Regions from separate parts of the Streptomyces sp. CA-294286 genome, predicted to be linked through region 2. Evidence: riboswitches for the same ligand, from Rfam matches in the RefSeq annotation. Region 2 holds a riboswitch; the other holds the start of a gene.
The links. A riboswitch is a leader RNA that binds a small molecule or an ion and turns the genes downstream of it on or off. The one in region 2 is predicted to bind glycine.
Positions count from the first base shown of each region.

Region 1: linked by a shared signal. The riboswitch ahead of gcvP (aminomethyl-transferring glycine dehydrogenase) and the one ahead of gcvT (glycine cleavage system aminomethyltransferase GcvT) in region 2 are both predicted to bind glycine.

Region 1 is NZ_CP192005.1:5,500,397-5,507,968, reverse strand. It holds gene ACQPZG_RS29060 (hypothetical protein) at 18-614, shown strand; gene ACQPZG_RS29055 (DUF5999 family protein) at 921-1,118, shown strand; gene gcvP (aminomethyl-transferring glycine dehydrogenase) at 1,216-4,101, opposite strand; glycine riboswitch at 4,301-4,398, opposite strand; gene ACQPZG_RS29045 (PRC-barrel domain-containing protein) at 4,523-4,891, shown strand; gene ACQPZG_RS29040 (DNA polymerase IV) at 5,363-6,889, opposite strand; gene ACQPZG_RS29035 (MerR family transcriptional regulator) at 7,036-7,572, opposite strand, start outside.
Region 2 is NZ_CP192005.1:1,360,433-1,368,004, reverse strand. It holds gene ACQPZG_RS10650 (TetR/AcrR family transcriptional regulator) at 1-208, shown strand, start outside; gene ACQPZG_RS10645 (L-serine ammonia-lyase) at 1,305-2,690, opposite strand; gene glyA (serine hydroxymethyltransferase) at 2,903-4,162, opposite strand; gene gcvH (glycine cleavage system protein GcvH) at 4,207-4,584, opposite strand; gene gcvT (glycine cleavage system aminomethyltransferase GcvT) at 4,673-5,791, opposite strand; glycine riboswitch at 5,827-5,933, opposite strand; glycine riboswitch at 5,934-6,030, opposite strand; gene ACQPZG_RS10625 (AAA family ATPase) at 6,189-6,863, shown strand; gene ACQPZG_RS10620 (enhanced serine sensitivity protein SseB) at 7,224-7,572, shown strand, end outside.

The DNA of each region.
Region 1 (7,572 bases), 4.1 Mb from region 2:
GCGAGAGGCGACCCACCATGCCGCTGCACGTACCCCCGGCTCCCGCGCCTGCCCTGCGCAGCGTCCTCGCAGCACTCGGCTCCCCCACCGCCGTGCGCGACGCCCGCACCCCGGCCCTGCGTTCCCTGCCGGGTCCACTGACCCCCGAACTCCCGCTGCCCGTCCACGTGTGGGACCAGATCGCCACCGGTGACCGGCCGCCGCGCACCCGCCTCACCGGATGGCGCTTCCTGATCCGCAACGGCGACCGGGCGGTTGCCGCCGCCGACACCGTACTGACCCCCGACGGCTGGACCTTCTCCCACTTCTTCGAGGGCCCCTATCTGAGCTCCACCGAACGTGCGCTGCGCCAGGCCGAGAACATGACGGCCGGCTACCAACCGCGTCTGCTGTCCATCCCCGCCCTGTACATGCTGACGCTGTGGCTCCACGGCGACCCCACGTCCGACACCGCCACCGACGGGCCCGCGCCCTCGGACGTCCTGATCCCGCTGGCGCCCACGCCGCCCGGCATCGTCGCGCACCGTCCCGGCTCGGTCGCCGACCTGTTGCCCGTGCTGACCCTGCGGGTCCGTCCGGCCTCCGCGGCGCCGCTTCTCGGCCAGCTCGCCTGACACATCGGTACAGGTCCCGGCGCCCCGCTCCCGTTCATTCGGCCGCGGGGCGCCGCCGTGCCATCTGACCCATCCGGACTAGTCCACCTGGGTCACCCCGAACCACCCGAAGAGAGGGGGCAGTTGGACTGAACCGCTCGCACGGGTGACGCGTCCTCAACCAATGAGAAGTGCTGCCGTGAAATCCCTGCGGAACGACGCCCGTGGGGCAACACTGGGACCGGACCAACTGATACGGGGGCGGCCGTGAACACCGATTCAAGCCGCAGGACCACATTCACCACCACGCAGCGAAAGAACCCTGCCATGTGCCAGCACCAGCCACCCTGCCCGTCCGCCGAATCCGCCGACCGGGAGGCCGCCCATCCGATGGCGCACCACCCGGAGCAGGGCTGGAGCCTGCTGTGCAACGGCGTCCTCCTCTTCGAGGACACCGGCGAACTGCTCCCCAACGGGCAGATCATCGCCCCGCACCGTCCGCTCGACGTGGCCCAGGCCGCGTAGGAGCGCCCCTTCGCACCAGCACCGCACGACACCCTACGCACGACAAGGGGCCGGCCCGGAGCTTCCACTCCGAACCGGCCCCCACGCATGTCGACCGTCAGTTGTCGTACTCGTCCATCGGCGGGCACGAGCAGACCAGGTTGCGGTCGCCGAAAGCGCCGTCGATCCGGCGCACCGGCGGCCAGTACTTGTCGGCCGCCGAGACCCCGGCCGGGAAGACCGCCTCCTCACGGGTGTACGCATGCGTCCACTCGCCGCCCAGTGCGGCAGCCGTGTGCGGTGCGTTCCGCAGCGGGTTGTCCTCCGCGGGCCATTCGCCGCCCGCCACCTTCTCGATCTCCCCGCGAATGGCGATCATCGTCTCGCAGAACCGGTCCAGCTCGGCCAGGTTCTCGCTCTCCGTCGGCTCGATCATCAGCGTGCCGGCGACCGGGAACGACATGGTCGGCGCGTGGAAGCCGTAGTCGATGAGCCGCTTGGCGATGTCGTCCACGCTCACGCCCGTCGCCTTGGCCAGCGGCCGCAGGTCGACGATGCACTCGTGCGCGACCAGGCCGTGGGGGCCCGTGTAGAGCACCGGGTAGTGCGGCTCCAGACGCTTGGCGATGTAGTTCGCGGCCAGCACCGCGACCTGCGTCGCCCGCTTCAGGCCCTCGCCGCCCATGAGTCGTACGTACGCCCAGGAGATCGGCAGGATGCCCGCGGAGCCCCACGGCGCCGCCGAGATGGGTCCGACGCCGGTCTCGGGGCCGGCCGACGGCTGGAGCGGGTGGTTCGGCAGGTAGGGGGCGAGGTGCGCACGCACACCGACCGGGCCGACACCCGGGCCGCCGCCGCCGTGCGGGATGCAGAAGGTCTTGTGCAGGTTCAGGTGGCTCACGTCGCCGCCGAACTTGCCGGGCTTGGCGAGGCCCACCAGCGCGTTGAGGTTGGCGCCGTCGACGTACACCTGGCCGCCGGCCTCGTGCACGGTCGCGCAGATGTCGGCGACGTGCTCCTCGAAGACGCCGTGCGTGGACGGGTAGGTGATCATCAGGACCGACAGCTCGTCCCGGTACTGCTCGATCTTCGCCCGCAGGTCCTCGACGTCGACCTCGCCGTCGTCGGCGGTCTTCACCACGACGACCTTCATCCCGGCCATGACCGCGCTCGCCGCGTTCGTGCCGTGCGCGGAGGACGGGATCAGACAGACCGTGCGCTGCTCGTCACCGTTGGCGCGGTGGTACGCCCGTACGGCCAACAGCCCGGCGAGCTCGCCCTGCGACCCGGCGTTGGGCTGGATGGACACCGCGTCGTAGCCGGTGACCTCCGCCAGACGCTCCTCCAGCTCACGGATGAGGGTGAGGTAGCCGGCGGCCTGCTCGACCGGCGCGAAGGGGTGCATCTGCCCGAACTCGGGCCAGGTCACCGGCTCCATCTCGGTGGTCGCGTTCAGCTTCATGGTGCAGGAGCCGAGCGGGATCATGCCGCGGTCCAACGCGTAGTCGCGGTCGGCGAGCCTGCGCAGGTACCGCAGCATGGCCGTCTCGGAACGGTGCTGGTGGAAGACCGGGTGGGCCATGAACTCGTCGGTGCGCAGCAGGCCCTCGGGCAGCGCCTCGCCGACGGTGCCGTCCAGCGCCTCGATGTCGCCCTCGACACCGAACGCGGCCCAGACCGCCGCCACTTGGGCGCGCGCGGTGGTCTCGTCGCAAGCCACGGACACCAGGTCCTGGTCCACGAGCCGTACGTTCACGCCGTGATCGCGGGCGGCGGCCACCACGTCGGCGGCCCGGCCCGGCACCCGTACGGTCAGCGTGTCGAAGTACTGTCCGTGCACGACGTCCACGCCGCCCGCACGCAGTCCCTCGGCCAGGATCGACGCGTAGCGGTGCGTGCGCCGCGCGATCCCCTTGAGTCCTTCCGGACCGTGATAGACGGCGTACATCCCTGCCATCACGGCGAGCAGCACCTGCGCCGTACAGATGTTGCTCGTCGCCTTCTCACGACGGATGTGCTGCTCACGGGTCTGCAGAGCCAGCCGGTACGCCTTGTTGCCGTCCGCGTCCACGGACACGCCCACGAGGCGGCCGGGCAGGCTGCGTGCGAACTTCTCCCGTACGGCCATGAACCCCGCGTGCGGACCACCGAAGCCCATGGGGACACCGAACCGCTGCGTCGTACCGACGGCGATGTCCGCGCCCAGCTCACCGGGTGACGTCAGCAGGGTGAGCGCGAGCAGGTCGGCGGCAACGGTCACGACGGCACCCAGCCCGTGCGCCTGCTCGATCACCGGCTTGATGTCGCGGACGGCTCCGGAGGCGCCCGGGTACTGCAGCAGCACACCGAACACGCCGCGCTCGGCCACCTCGGCCGGGATTCCGGCCGTCAGATCGGCGACGACGACCTCCACACCCGTCGGCTCGGCCCGGGTCCGCAGCACGGCGACGGTCTGCGGAAGCGTTTCCGCATCCACCAGGAACACACCGTTCTTGACCTTGCCCACGCGCCGCGCGAGCGACATGGCCTCGGCGGCTGCCGTGCCCTCGTCGAGCAGCGAAGCGCCGGAGGTCGGCAGGCCGGTCAGGTCGGCGACCATGGTCTGGAAGTTGAGCAGCGCCTCCAGCCGGCCCTGCGAGATCTCCGGCTGGTAGGGGGTGTACGCCGTGTACCAGGCCGGGTTCTCCATGACGTTGCGCAGGATCACCGGCGGAGTGAAGGTGCCGTAGTACCCGAGCCCGATCATCGGGGCGAGGACCTGGTTCCGGTCGGCGAGGGTGCGCAGCTCCGCCAGCACCTCGGCTTCGGTGCGCGCGTCGGGCAGCCCCAGCGCGTCGGCGTTCTGGATGGCGTCCGGCACCGCGGCGTCGGTCAGCTCGTCCAGCGATCCGTAACCGACCTGCGCAAGCATTTTGGCCTGCGCCTCGCCGTCGGGTCCGATGTGACGCTGCTCGAAGGGGATGCCACGTTCGAGCTCTTCGAGCGAAATACGGTTGGCGGTCATCTGCGGAAGGCCTCCTGGTCTGACACGACCTGCGAGGGGCACCACGGCACGGGTACCCGGACGGCCTCCCCCTCTGTCATCTCAACCTGAGAGCTTCACCGGAACGTCACGATCGACGCCCCGATTTTCACCGTCGGTGAGGCCGAATCACGCACCGGCGTACGCCGTGCCCGTCACCCGACCTGCTTTCCAGAGTGACCTCGTCCGTGCGGTACAGGGGCCTGAGAGATTCCGGGGAGGAGTTGCTCCTTCGGCGCCTCCGGACATTGCACCGGAGGACTCTCCCGCACGGGGTCAGCAGCCTTCGCCAGCCTACCAGCGCGCCCTCTTCCCGAGTCCTCGAGTGGCCAGGCTCTCAAAACTGCTCTTTCGTAGTGCTTTACGGGGGTTCGAGCAGGAGTGGCGACCAGTTGGAGGGACCGTGCAGACCGACATCGATCCGCGCAGCCTGATCGGCCGCAAGGCACTCGACCGCAACGGCGCCAAGATCGGAACAGTGGACGAGGTCTACCTGGACGACGCCACCGGCGTCCCGGAGTGGGCCGCCGTCCGCACCGGCCTCTTCAGCAGGGACGCCTTCGTCCCCCTGGAACCCAGTGACCTGGTGGGCAACACCCTTCGTATCCCGTACGACAAGGCCCTGATCAAAGACGCCCCCGACTTCGGCGTGGGCCGCCACCTCTCTCCCGAACAGGAGCTCCAGCTCTACCGCCACTACGGCCTCCACACCGCCGCGGCACCCGCACCCCCCGACCAGGACTTCGGCACCCTCGCCAACGAAACCCCCTAATCCGCTGACGGCGCGGCGCCGTCCCACGGCATCCCCCTTGAGCGACGGCCCCCTCCGCCGCCCCCTTGGGCCCCTTGGGCGACGACCCCTACCCCGCCCCCTTTGAGCGACCGCCCCCACGCCAGCCCGCTCGGGCGACGGGGCCGCGCTCGCGCGCCATCCCCTTGAACAACGGCTCGCACGCCGGCCCTCCTGAGCGACGGCCCCCACGCCAACCCGCTTGGAGGACGGGGCCGCGCTCCCACGCGATCCCCTTGAGCGGCAAGGCCCGCCACCCTGCACTGCCCCCTTGGGCGGCGGGGCCGCCCCCGGGGGCGAAACGGGCGGGCAAGAAGGCGGACCTCACGCGGAAGCGTCCCGCTCCCTTACCCCACCCTCAGGCGAACGCCCTGCTCCACCCCGCCACTGCGCCCGTCCCCTTCGCACAGTCCGTCTGCCCCTCCCCGGCGCTCCCCGCAGCGCACCCACCCCTCACCCCTCTCTCCCCACCAACGGCAACGGCTCCCCCACCTCCAACTCCACGTCGTCCACCCGGAAGGTCCGCACCCGCCCCGGCCCCTCCGACCCCGGCTCCTCGAACCTCACCGTCACCCGTCCCACCCCGCTTCCCTGCACCCAGCCCGCCCCGTACACGGCGTGCCGCACGTCCTGCCCCGCGTGCCACCGCCGTTCCGCGACCGCCTCCGGGGTCAGGTCTCCCAGGGCAGCCCCCGGCACAGGAGGACCGGGCCCGGCCTCACCTCCGCCGGGACTCCCCCCGACTCCCGCCGCTTCCTTCCCCACCTCACCCTCCGGCCTCAACGGACCCCGCGTCCCCTTCCGCGGAGGCTCCTCCTCGGTCCCGCTCCCCGGCGGGCCTTCCACCCCCCGTACGGCCCCCACCGACCGCTCCCCCTCGATCCCCCGTTCACCGTCCGCCGCCTCCCGCGCCGCCTGCGCGAAGAGGTCCTCCTGGGTGAAGTCCGCCAGCCCCGTCACGCCGACACCCAGCAGCCGCACCCCGCCCGTGGTGTCCACGCCCTCCAGGAGCCGCGCTGCGGCCTCCCGCACCACTGCGGGGTCGTCCGTGGGCCCCCGCAGGGTCTCCGACCGCGTCAAGGTCGAGAAGTCGAACCGCCGCACCTTGAGCACCACGGTCCGCCCCGACCGACCGGCCCCCCGCAGCCGCTGCACGCACCGCTCGGCCAGCCGCTCCACCTCGCTGCGCACCCGCGCCCGGTCGTGCAGGTCCATGTCGAAGGTGTCCTCGACCGACACGGACTTCGCGTCCCGCTCCGCCACCACCGGCCGGTCGTCGATGCCCCTCGCCATCCGGTACAGCGATACGCCGTGCGCCTTCCCCAGCAACCGGACGAGCTCGTCCTCTCCTGCCGACGCCAGGTCCGCGACCGTCGTCATCCCGGCCCGTCGCAGATGGTCCCCGGTGGCCGGCCCGACCCCCGGCAGAATCCGTACCGGCTCGGGCGCGAGCAGTTCTCTCTCCGTGCCCGGCTCGATGACGATCAGCCCGTCGGGTTTCGCGCGCTCGGAGGCGATCTTCGCCAGCATTTTGGAACCTGCGAGTCCGACCGACGCGCTCAGCCCGGTGATCGCACGAATGTCCTTGCGAAGACGTTCCCCTACTGCGCGCGCCGACTCCGCGTCATCGGCCGACCCGCCCGCCTCCAGGTCCACGAAGGCCTCGTCCAGACTCAGCGGCTCGACCAGGGGGGACAGCCGTCCCAGCAGTTCCATGACCTGGTCGCTGACGGCCCGGTACAGGGTGAAGCGCGGCATCAGATAGGCCGCGTGGGGTGCCAGCCTCCGCGCCTGCGCCATCGGCATCGCCGAGTGCACCCCGTAGCGCCTCGCCTCGTACGAGGCGGTGGCGACCACTCCGCGCGGCCCGAGCCCACCCACGACGACCGGCTTCCCGCGCAGGCTGGGCTTCGCCGCCTGCTCCGCCGCGGCGTAGAAGGCATCCATGTCGAGATGCAGGACGGTCGGCTCACTTCTCACACCGACGATGCTGCCCTACGGCACTGACAATCGCCCGGAACAGCCGCTCGCCCCGCGGACCGCGGCCAAGGGGCACCCGGGCCGGTTGCCCGGGGCTGCCCCGGCGAGGGCCGCTCGGCGCCCCGGCCGGGCAGCCGCCACCGGACTCATCCGGCCTTGTTGCGCCGCCGGGCCAGCTCGTCCCCCGGGTTGTTCCCGATCAGCGTCTCGCCGGTGTCGACCCGCTCGCCGTGCAGTTGCGACAACGCCGTCTCGACGTCCCGCCACACCACGCCCACGGCGATCCCGAAGATTCCCTGACCGCCCTGGAGCAGTTTGACGACCTCGTCCGGTGACAGGCACTCGTAGACGGTCGCCCCGTCGCTCATGAGCGTCATCCGCTCCAGGTCCTGGAACCCCCGCGCCCGCAGGTGCTGCACCGCGGCCCGGATGTTCTGCAGCGCGACCCCGGTGTCCAGGAAGCGCTTGACGATCTTGAGGACGACCACGTCGCGAAAGCTGTAGAGCCGCTGGGTCCCCGACCCGTACGCGGGCCGCACGCTCGGCTCGACGAGCCCGGTGCGCGCCCAGTAGTCCAGTTGGCGGTACGTGATGCCCGCAGCCGCGCAGGCGGTGGGCCCCCTGTATCCGACCGTGTCGGCCGCTTCGGCGGCACGAGCCGCCGTGACGGGGTGCTGACTTGC
Region 2 (7,572 bases):
GGCGGAGGTGGGGGCGGTCGAGGGGGATCTCGGCCCCCGGGCGGTGGCGGCCCAACTGGGCTCCACAGGACGAGTGTTGTTCCAGCGAATCATGGAGCTGACGCTGGACGGCCAGCCGGACGACCGTATTGGCGCGATCATCGCCGACGACGCTCGTCAGGTGTTCGACCTCCTGGAGAGGGCGCTCGGCGACTACGCGGTCAAGTGAGGTGTACCGGGGCGGCAGTGGTGGGTGCCCTCGGCGGAGTCAGCCGTCGGACGGGCGCGTGCGTTTGTCGTGCGTGGGGTCGCGAAGCGCTGCGACCGACGCGAGTTGCGCCGGCAGGCCGACCGTCCACGGCGGTGTCGGTGTCCACCTGCGCAACTCGGCCCCCGTAGCGCATTCGGCCACCTGGTAGTCCCGCCCGGCCGCCGGAGCGTGCACACCTCGTGGGAAACGACGTGCAGATCACACCACGGCGCGGGTCCGAGGCGGCCAGGTGCCGGAATGCGTTGCGGTGGACGTAGCAGAGACAGGTCTCGCGTCGGTCCACCCTCATCGCGCTGCTGTGCGCGGTGGTCCGGGGCAGTTGCGCTCGCTGTCGGCGTGGGTGGGTGCGCGTCTCGCCGTTGGCGGCGGGCTCGAACGCGCATCATGACGTTCGGCACGCTGTGCGTCCTGCCGTTCGGCCTGGTCGAGCGACCGAAGCTCACGGGCATGCGGTACGTCCGGCAGTTCCTCGCCCTCATGACGACGTACGCCATCGGCAGCAGAAAGGTCCGAGGTACTGGTCTTCGGGTTCGCTCTGGCGATGCTCTCCTCCCTGGGGCCTGCCGTACACCTGTGAGAGGGAGACCCCGCGCCCTGACCGCGCCGGTCGTCCGGGGCTGGTGAGTCCGGAGCCGGCGATCGGAGCCGGTCGTCACTCTCGTCGCCATGGGCGGGCCCTTCGCTCTGCTCCAGGCGCTCGGGTCGGTGGCGGCCGTCACCGCATTGATCGGCGTCGACCGAAGCGCCCGCGCCTCGCCGCGGAGCCGCCGCCTGCTCCAGGGACGCCGCATAGGCACACTGCCGGTGCGAACACTGGAGTCACGCAGCGATCGGCGCGGGGAGAGGGCGGTGTCGGCAGGCCGTACCCGACGGCTCGGCAGGGCTCCGGGGCCTGCCTGACGCCCGGCTCGGCAGGGCTCCGGAGCCTGTTCGACGTTCACGCCCGGCTCGGCAGCGGTCCGGAGCGCCGCTCGACACCGCGCTCAGCGTCCCGGAGGACGCCTCGTGCACCCGCGGCCAGTGCCCTGCGCGAGGTGCTGGGCGTAGCCTCGTCTCAGCACTCGATGACGTTGACCGCCAGCCCGCCCCGCGCCGTCTCCTTGTACTTCACCTTCATGTCGGCACCGGTCTCCTTCATGGTCTTGATGACCTTGTCGAGGGAGACCTTGTGGCTGCCGTCGCCGCGCATGGCCATCTTCGCGGCGGTGACGGCCTTGACCGCGGCCATGCCGTTGCGTTCGATGCAGGGGATCTGGACCAGGCCGCCGACCGGGTCGCAGGTGAGGCCGAGGTTGTGCTCCATGCCGATCTCGGCTGCGTTCTCGACCTGTTCGGGGGTGCCGCCCAGGACCTCGGCGAGGGCGCCTGCCGCCATGGAGCACGCGGAGCCGACCTCGCCCTGGCAGCCGACCTCGGCGCCGGAGATGGAGGCGTTCTCCTTGAACAGCATGCCGATGGCGCCCGCCGCGAGGAGGAAGCGGACGACGCCGTCCTCGTCGGCGTTGGGCACGAAGTTCATGTAGAAGTGCAGGACGGCGGGGATGATGCCGGCCGCGCCGTTGGTGGGGGCGGTGACGACCCGGCCGCCGGCGGCGTTCTCCTCGTTGACGGCCATGGCGTACAGGGTGACCCATTCCATGGCGTGAGCCTTGGGGTCGCCGTCGGCGCGGAGCTGACGGGCCGAGTTGGCGGCGCGGCGGCGGACCTTGAGGCCGCCCGGCAGGATGCCCTCGCGGGACATGCCGCGCGAGACGCAGGCCTGCATGACGCGCCATATCTCCAGGAGGCCCTCGCGGATCTCTTCCTCGGTGCGCCAGGACTTCTCGTTCTCCAGCATCAGGGAGGAGATGGAGAGGCCGGTCTCGTGCGCGAGGCGCAGCAGCTCGTCGCCGGTGCGGAAGGGGTACTTGAGGGCTGTGTCGTCGGGGACGATCGGGTTCTCGCCCGCGACGGCGTCCTCGTCGACGACGAAGCCGCCGCCGACCGAGTAGTAGGTCTTTTCCAGGAGGGGGGCGCCCGCCGCGTCGTACGCGAAGAGGGTCATTCCGTTCGCGTGGTACGGCAGGGAGCGGCGGCGGTGCAGGATCAGCTGGTTGGGCTCGTCGAAGTCGATCTCATGGGCCTCGCCGATGTCCGCGCCGAGCAGGCGCAGGCGGCCGGAAGTGCGGATCCGCTCGACCTCGGCGTCGGCGTTCTCGACGTCGACGGTGCGCGGGGAGTGCCCCTCCAGGCCGAGGAGCACGGCCTTGGGCGTGCCGTGGCCGTGGCCGGTGGCGCCGAGGGAGCCGAAGAGCTCGGCCCGCACGGACGTGGTCTGGGCGAGCAGGCCGTCCTTCTTCAGGCGTCCCACGAACATGCGGGCGGCCCGCATGGGGCCCACCGTGTGGGAGCTGGACGGGCCTATGCCGATCGAGAACAGGTCGAAGACCGAGATGGCCACAGCAGAACTCCTCAGAAGGGTGGCGGACGCCGTTGTCCGTCGGGCGGAACAGGTGCGCTTCTCGTGTTCCCCGCACGCCTCGGACAATGAGGCGCAAGGGACGGGGCACCGCACTCACTGTCCAGTGTGCGCGGTGCCCCGTTTTTACGTATTGCTGGATTTGGGCGTACAGGTAAAGCCTACGGAACTGTTCCGTGCGGCTTCGGCCCGGGTTACTTCAGGCCCGGGTAGAGCGGGTGCTTGTCCGCCAGCGCGGAGACCCGGGCGGAGAGCGCCTTGACGTCGTACGAGGGCTTCAGGGCCTCCGCGATGATGTCGGCGACCTCGGTGAAGTCCTCGTTCCGGAATCCGCGGGTGGCGAGGGCGGGGGTGCCGATGCGCAGGCCCGAGGTGACCATCGGGGGACGGGGGTCGTTCGGGATGGCGTTGCGGTTGACCGTGATGCCGACCTCGTGGAGGCGGTCCTCCGCCTGCTGGCCGTCCAGGTCCGAGTTGCGCAGGTCCACCAGGACCAGGTGCACGTCGGTGCCGCCGGACAGGACGGACACGCCGTGCTCGGTGACGTCCGACTGCACCAGGCGCTCGGCGAGGATGCGGGCGCCGTCCAGGGTGCGCTGCTGGCGCTCCTTGAACTCGGGCGTGGCGGCGACCTTGAAGGAGACCGCCTTGGCCGCGATGACGTGCTCCAGCGGGCCGCCCTGCTGGCCGGGGAAGACCGCCGAGTTGATCTTCTTGGCGAGTTCCTGGGTGGAGAGGATCACGCCGCCGCGCGGACCGCCGAGGGTCTTGTGCGTCGTGGTGGTGACCACGTGGGCGTGCGGGACCGGGTTGGGGTGCAGCCCGGCCGCGACGAGACCCGCGAAGTGCGCCATGTCGACCATCAGGTACGCGCCGACCTCGTCCGCGATCTCGCGGAACTTGGCGAAGTCCAGCTGGCGCGGGTACGCGGACCAGCCGGCCACGATCAGCTTCGGCTGGTTCTCCTTGGCGAGGCGGGCGACCTCCTCCATGTCCACGACGCCGGACTCGTCGACGTGGTACGGCACCACGTTGTAGAGCTTGCCGGAGAAGTTGATCTTCATGCCGTGGGTCAGGTGACCGCCGTGGGCCAGGTTCAGGCCCATGATCGTGTCGCCCGGCTTGAGCAGCGCGAACATCGCGGCGGCGTTGGCCTGCGCACCCGAGTGCGGCTGGACGTTCGCGTGCTCGGCGCCGAAGAGCGCCTTGATGCGGTCGATCGCGATCTGCTCGACGACATCGACGTGCTCGCAGCCGCCGTAGTAGCGGCGGCCCGGGTAGCCCTCGGCGTACTTGTTGGTGAGGACCGAGCCCTGGGCCTCCATGACCGCGACCGGGGCGAAGTTCTCCGAGGCGATCATTTCGAGGGTGGACTGCTGGCGGTGGAGCTCGGCGTCGACTGCGGCGGCGACGTCCGGGTCCAGCTCGTGGAGGGAGGAGTTCAGAAGCGACATCAGACGAGTCCCTAGGGGTTCGGGCGTTTCAGGTGCCGGCGTTCTCAGCTGCCGGAAAGCGCGGTGTACTCGTCGGCGGAGAGCAGGTCCTCGGGCTTCTCCGTGACGCGCACCTTGAACAGCCAGCCGCCCTCGAACGGGGCGGTGTTCACCAGCGACGGGTCGTCCACGACGTCCTGGTTGGCCTCCGTGACCTCGCCGGTCACCGGGGCGTACAGGTCGCTGACGGACTTCGTCGACTCCAGCTCGCCACAGGTCTCGCCCGCGGTGACCGTGTCGCCGACCTCGGGGAGCTGGGCGTAGACGACGTCACCGAGCGCGTTGGCCGCGAACTCCGTGATGCCGACCGTCGCGACGCCGTCCTCGGACGTCGCGACCCACTCGTGCTCCTTGCTGTAACGCAGCTGCTGGGGGTTGCTCATGGCTGAATTCTCCTGGATGCGGGGGAGTGCTGAGGAACAGGGTCTTACGTGATGAGACGGGCGTACGCCTCCGATGATGCGGCGTGCGTCACTTCTGGCGCTTGTAGAACGGCAGCGCCACGACCTGGTACGGCTCGTGCGTGCCGCGGATGTCGACGCCGACGCCCGTCGTGCCGGGAGCCGCGTGCGCGGCGTCGGCGTACGCCATCGCGATCGGCTTGCCCAGGGTCGGGGAGGGCGCGCCCGAGGTCACCTCGCCGACGACGCGGCCGTCGGCGACGACCTGGTAGCCGGAGCGCGGGACGCGGCGGCCCTCGGCGATCAGGCCCACCAGCTTGCGGGGCGGCGCGGACTCGGCCCGCTCGGCGGCAGCCTCCAGGGCGTCGCGGCCGACGAAGTCGCCGTCCTTCTCGAACTTGACGACCCGGCCGAGGCCCGCGTCGAAGGGGGTGAGCTTCGTCGTGAGCTCGTTGCCGTACAGCGGCATGCCCGCCTCCAGGCGCAGTGTGTCGCGGCAGGAGAGACCGCAGGGGATCAGGCCGACGCCCGCACCCGCCTCGGTCAGCGCCCGCCAGAGCTTCTCCGCGTGCTGCGGCTCGACGAACAACTCGAAGCCGTCCTCGCCGGTGTAGCCCGTACGGGCGATCAGCGCGGGGACGCCGGCCACGGTGCCGGGAAGGCCCGCGTAGTACTTGAGGCCGTCCAGGTCGGCGTCGGTGACGGACTTCAGGATGCCGGAGGACTCGGGGCCCTGAACGGCGAGCAGGGCGTACGCGTCGCGGTCGTCCCGTACGACGGCGTCGAAGCCCTCGGCGCGGGCCGTCAGGGCGTCCAGCACGACCTGGGCGTTGCCGGCGTTGGCGACGACCATGTACTCGGCGTCGGCGAGGCGGTAGACGATCAGGTCGTCGAGGATGCCGCCGTCCTCCTGGCAGATCATCGTGTACCGGGCGCGGCCGGGGCCCACGGTGCCGATGTTGCCGACGAGGGCGAAGTTCAGCAGGTCGACGGCCTGCGGACCGGTCACCGTGATCTCGCCCATGTGGGACAGGTCGAAGAGCCCGGCCTGCGTACGGACGGCGTTGTGCTCGTCGCGCTCCGAGGCGTACCGCAGCGGCATGTCCCAGCCCGCGAAGTCGGTCATGGTCGCACCGAGAGAGCGGTGCAGGGCGTCGAGGGCGGTCTTGCGAGGGGCAGCGGTGCTCATGAGGAAAGACTCCCAGGGCATGACGACGAGGACTGTCCTCCCCATCTGTCATCGGAACCTGAGAGGTTCGCCGCCGCATCCGCATGCGTCCGGCTTGCACCTTGGGTGGGGCCGCCCGGGGCGGCCCGCTTTTCAGATCTGCCTCGCCCGCGCGGTACGGGGCCTGAGAGATTCAAGGGAGGAGCTTGCTCCTTCGGCGTCCGGGGCACTGCTGCCCCGAACTCTCCCGCGCGGGTTCATTCGGCCGTTGTGAAGTTGGGTGATGCGCAGGGGGTGCCTGGCGCGCACATCATTGCACGCCCCCCCACGTCGGCAAATCGCTTGTCCCGTATTGCCTTTTCTTTACACTTCTTGGGCAAGGGTGAGGGTGTACCCGGCAGGGGGAGGGGTGAGGGCGTTGCAGCAGTCCAGCGGTCTGGCATGCGGGGTCGCCACGGCGGGGGTGGAGGCCGGCCTGCCGGCGGGCGCGAGGACGGTACGGCCGGGCCCGGCTCCGGTGGTCCGCGACCTCAGGGAACGGTCGGGGCGCAGCCCGCGCCGACTGATGTTCACGACCGGTGACGTGGTGGTGGTGTCCGGGCTGCCCGGCAGCGGCAAGTCCACGCTGATCCGGCGCGCGGCGACCGGGGTGCGGACGATCGACTCGCAGGACGTGCGGGAGCGCTGGGCCGAGCGGGTGCCGGACCGGCTTCCGTACGCCCTCTACCGGCCGCTGGTGCGGCTCGCGCACTACGCGGGGCTGCGGAGCGTGCTGCGCTCCGGGGCGAGCGTCGTCGTGCACGACTGCGGCACACAGGCATGGGTACGGCGGTGGCTGGCGCGCGAGGCGCGGCGGCGGGGCCGCGGGCTGCGCCTGGTCCTGCTGGACGTGGCGCCGGAGGTGGCCAGGGACGGACAGCGGGAGCGCGGACGCGGAGTGTCCGGCTACGCCTTCGCCCGGCACCGCAAGGCCGTCGGCACCCTGGTGCGCGACGCGGAGAACGAACGGCTGCCCGCGGGATGCGCCTCGGCGGTACTGCTCGACCGGGAGGCGGCGGCGGCCCTGCGGGAGATCGGCTTCGAGGGGGCCTGAGGGGTACGGGGACGGGGGCGGCCGGACCCCGGCTAGGCTCGTTCGCGCAGCGTGGGAGCGGGTGGAAGCCGAGAAGGGGAACGGTCCGTGGAGATACCGGAGACGAACGGCGCGTACGACGGAGCGGGGCCGGGCCCGTACGGCACCCCGGGTCCGTACGGCGTGCCGGAGGCGGGCGGCACATCGGGCCCGTACGGCGTGCAGGAGGCGGACGGCACGCAGGGCCCGTACGGCGCACCCGACCCGTACGGCGTGCAGGAGACGGGCGGAGCGCAGGGCGCGTACGGCACGCCGGGGCCGGGCGGGGCGCAGGGCGGGCCCCCCGCGGATGCCGACTGGCCCGGCAACGAGCTCGAAGAGGTGCTCGTCGCCTCCCTGGGCAGTCCCGCCGCCGGCCCCCGCATCGTCGAGGTCCTCGCCCGCAGCTCCCTGTGGGTTCCGCTGCCCAACGGCGGCGGCCCCGACAGCGGACCCCTCGACCTGCCCACCACGGAACTCGACGGCCAGGCGTACGTCCCCGTCTTCAGCTCCGAGCAGCAGTTCCGCCGCGTCGCCGGCCCCCGCATGCCGTTCGCGGTCGCGCCCGCCGTGCAGTTCGCCCGGGGGCTGCCGCCGCAGCTGGGCATCGTGGTGAACCCCGAGGGCGCCGTCGGCGTGCCGCTGCCGCCGCCCGCCGTGGCCGAACTGTGCAGGGCGGGACGTACGCCGC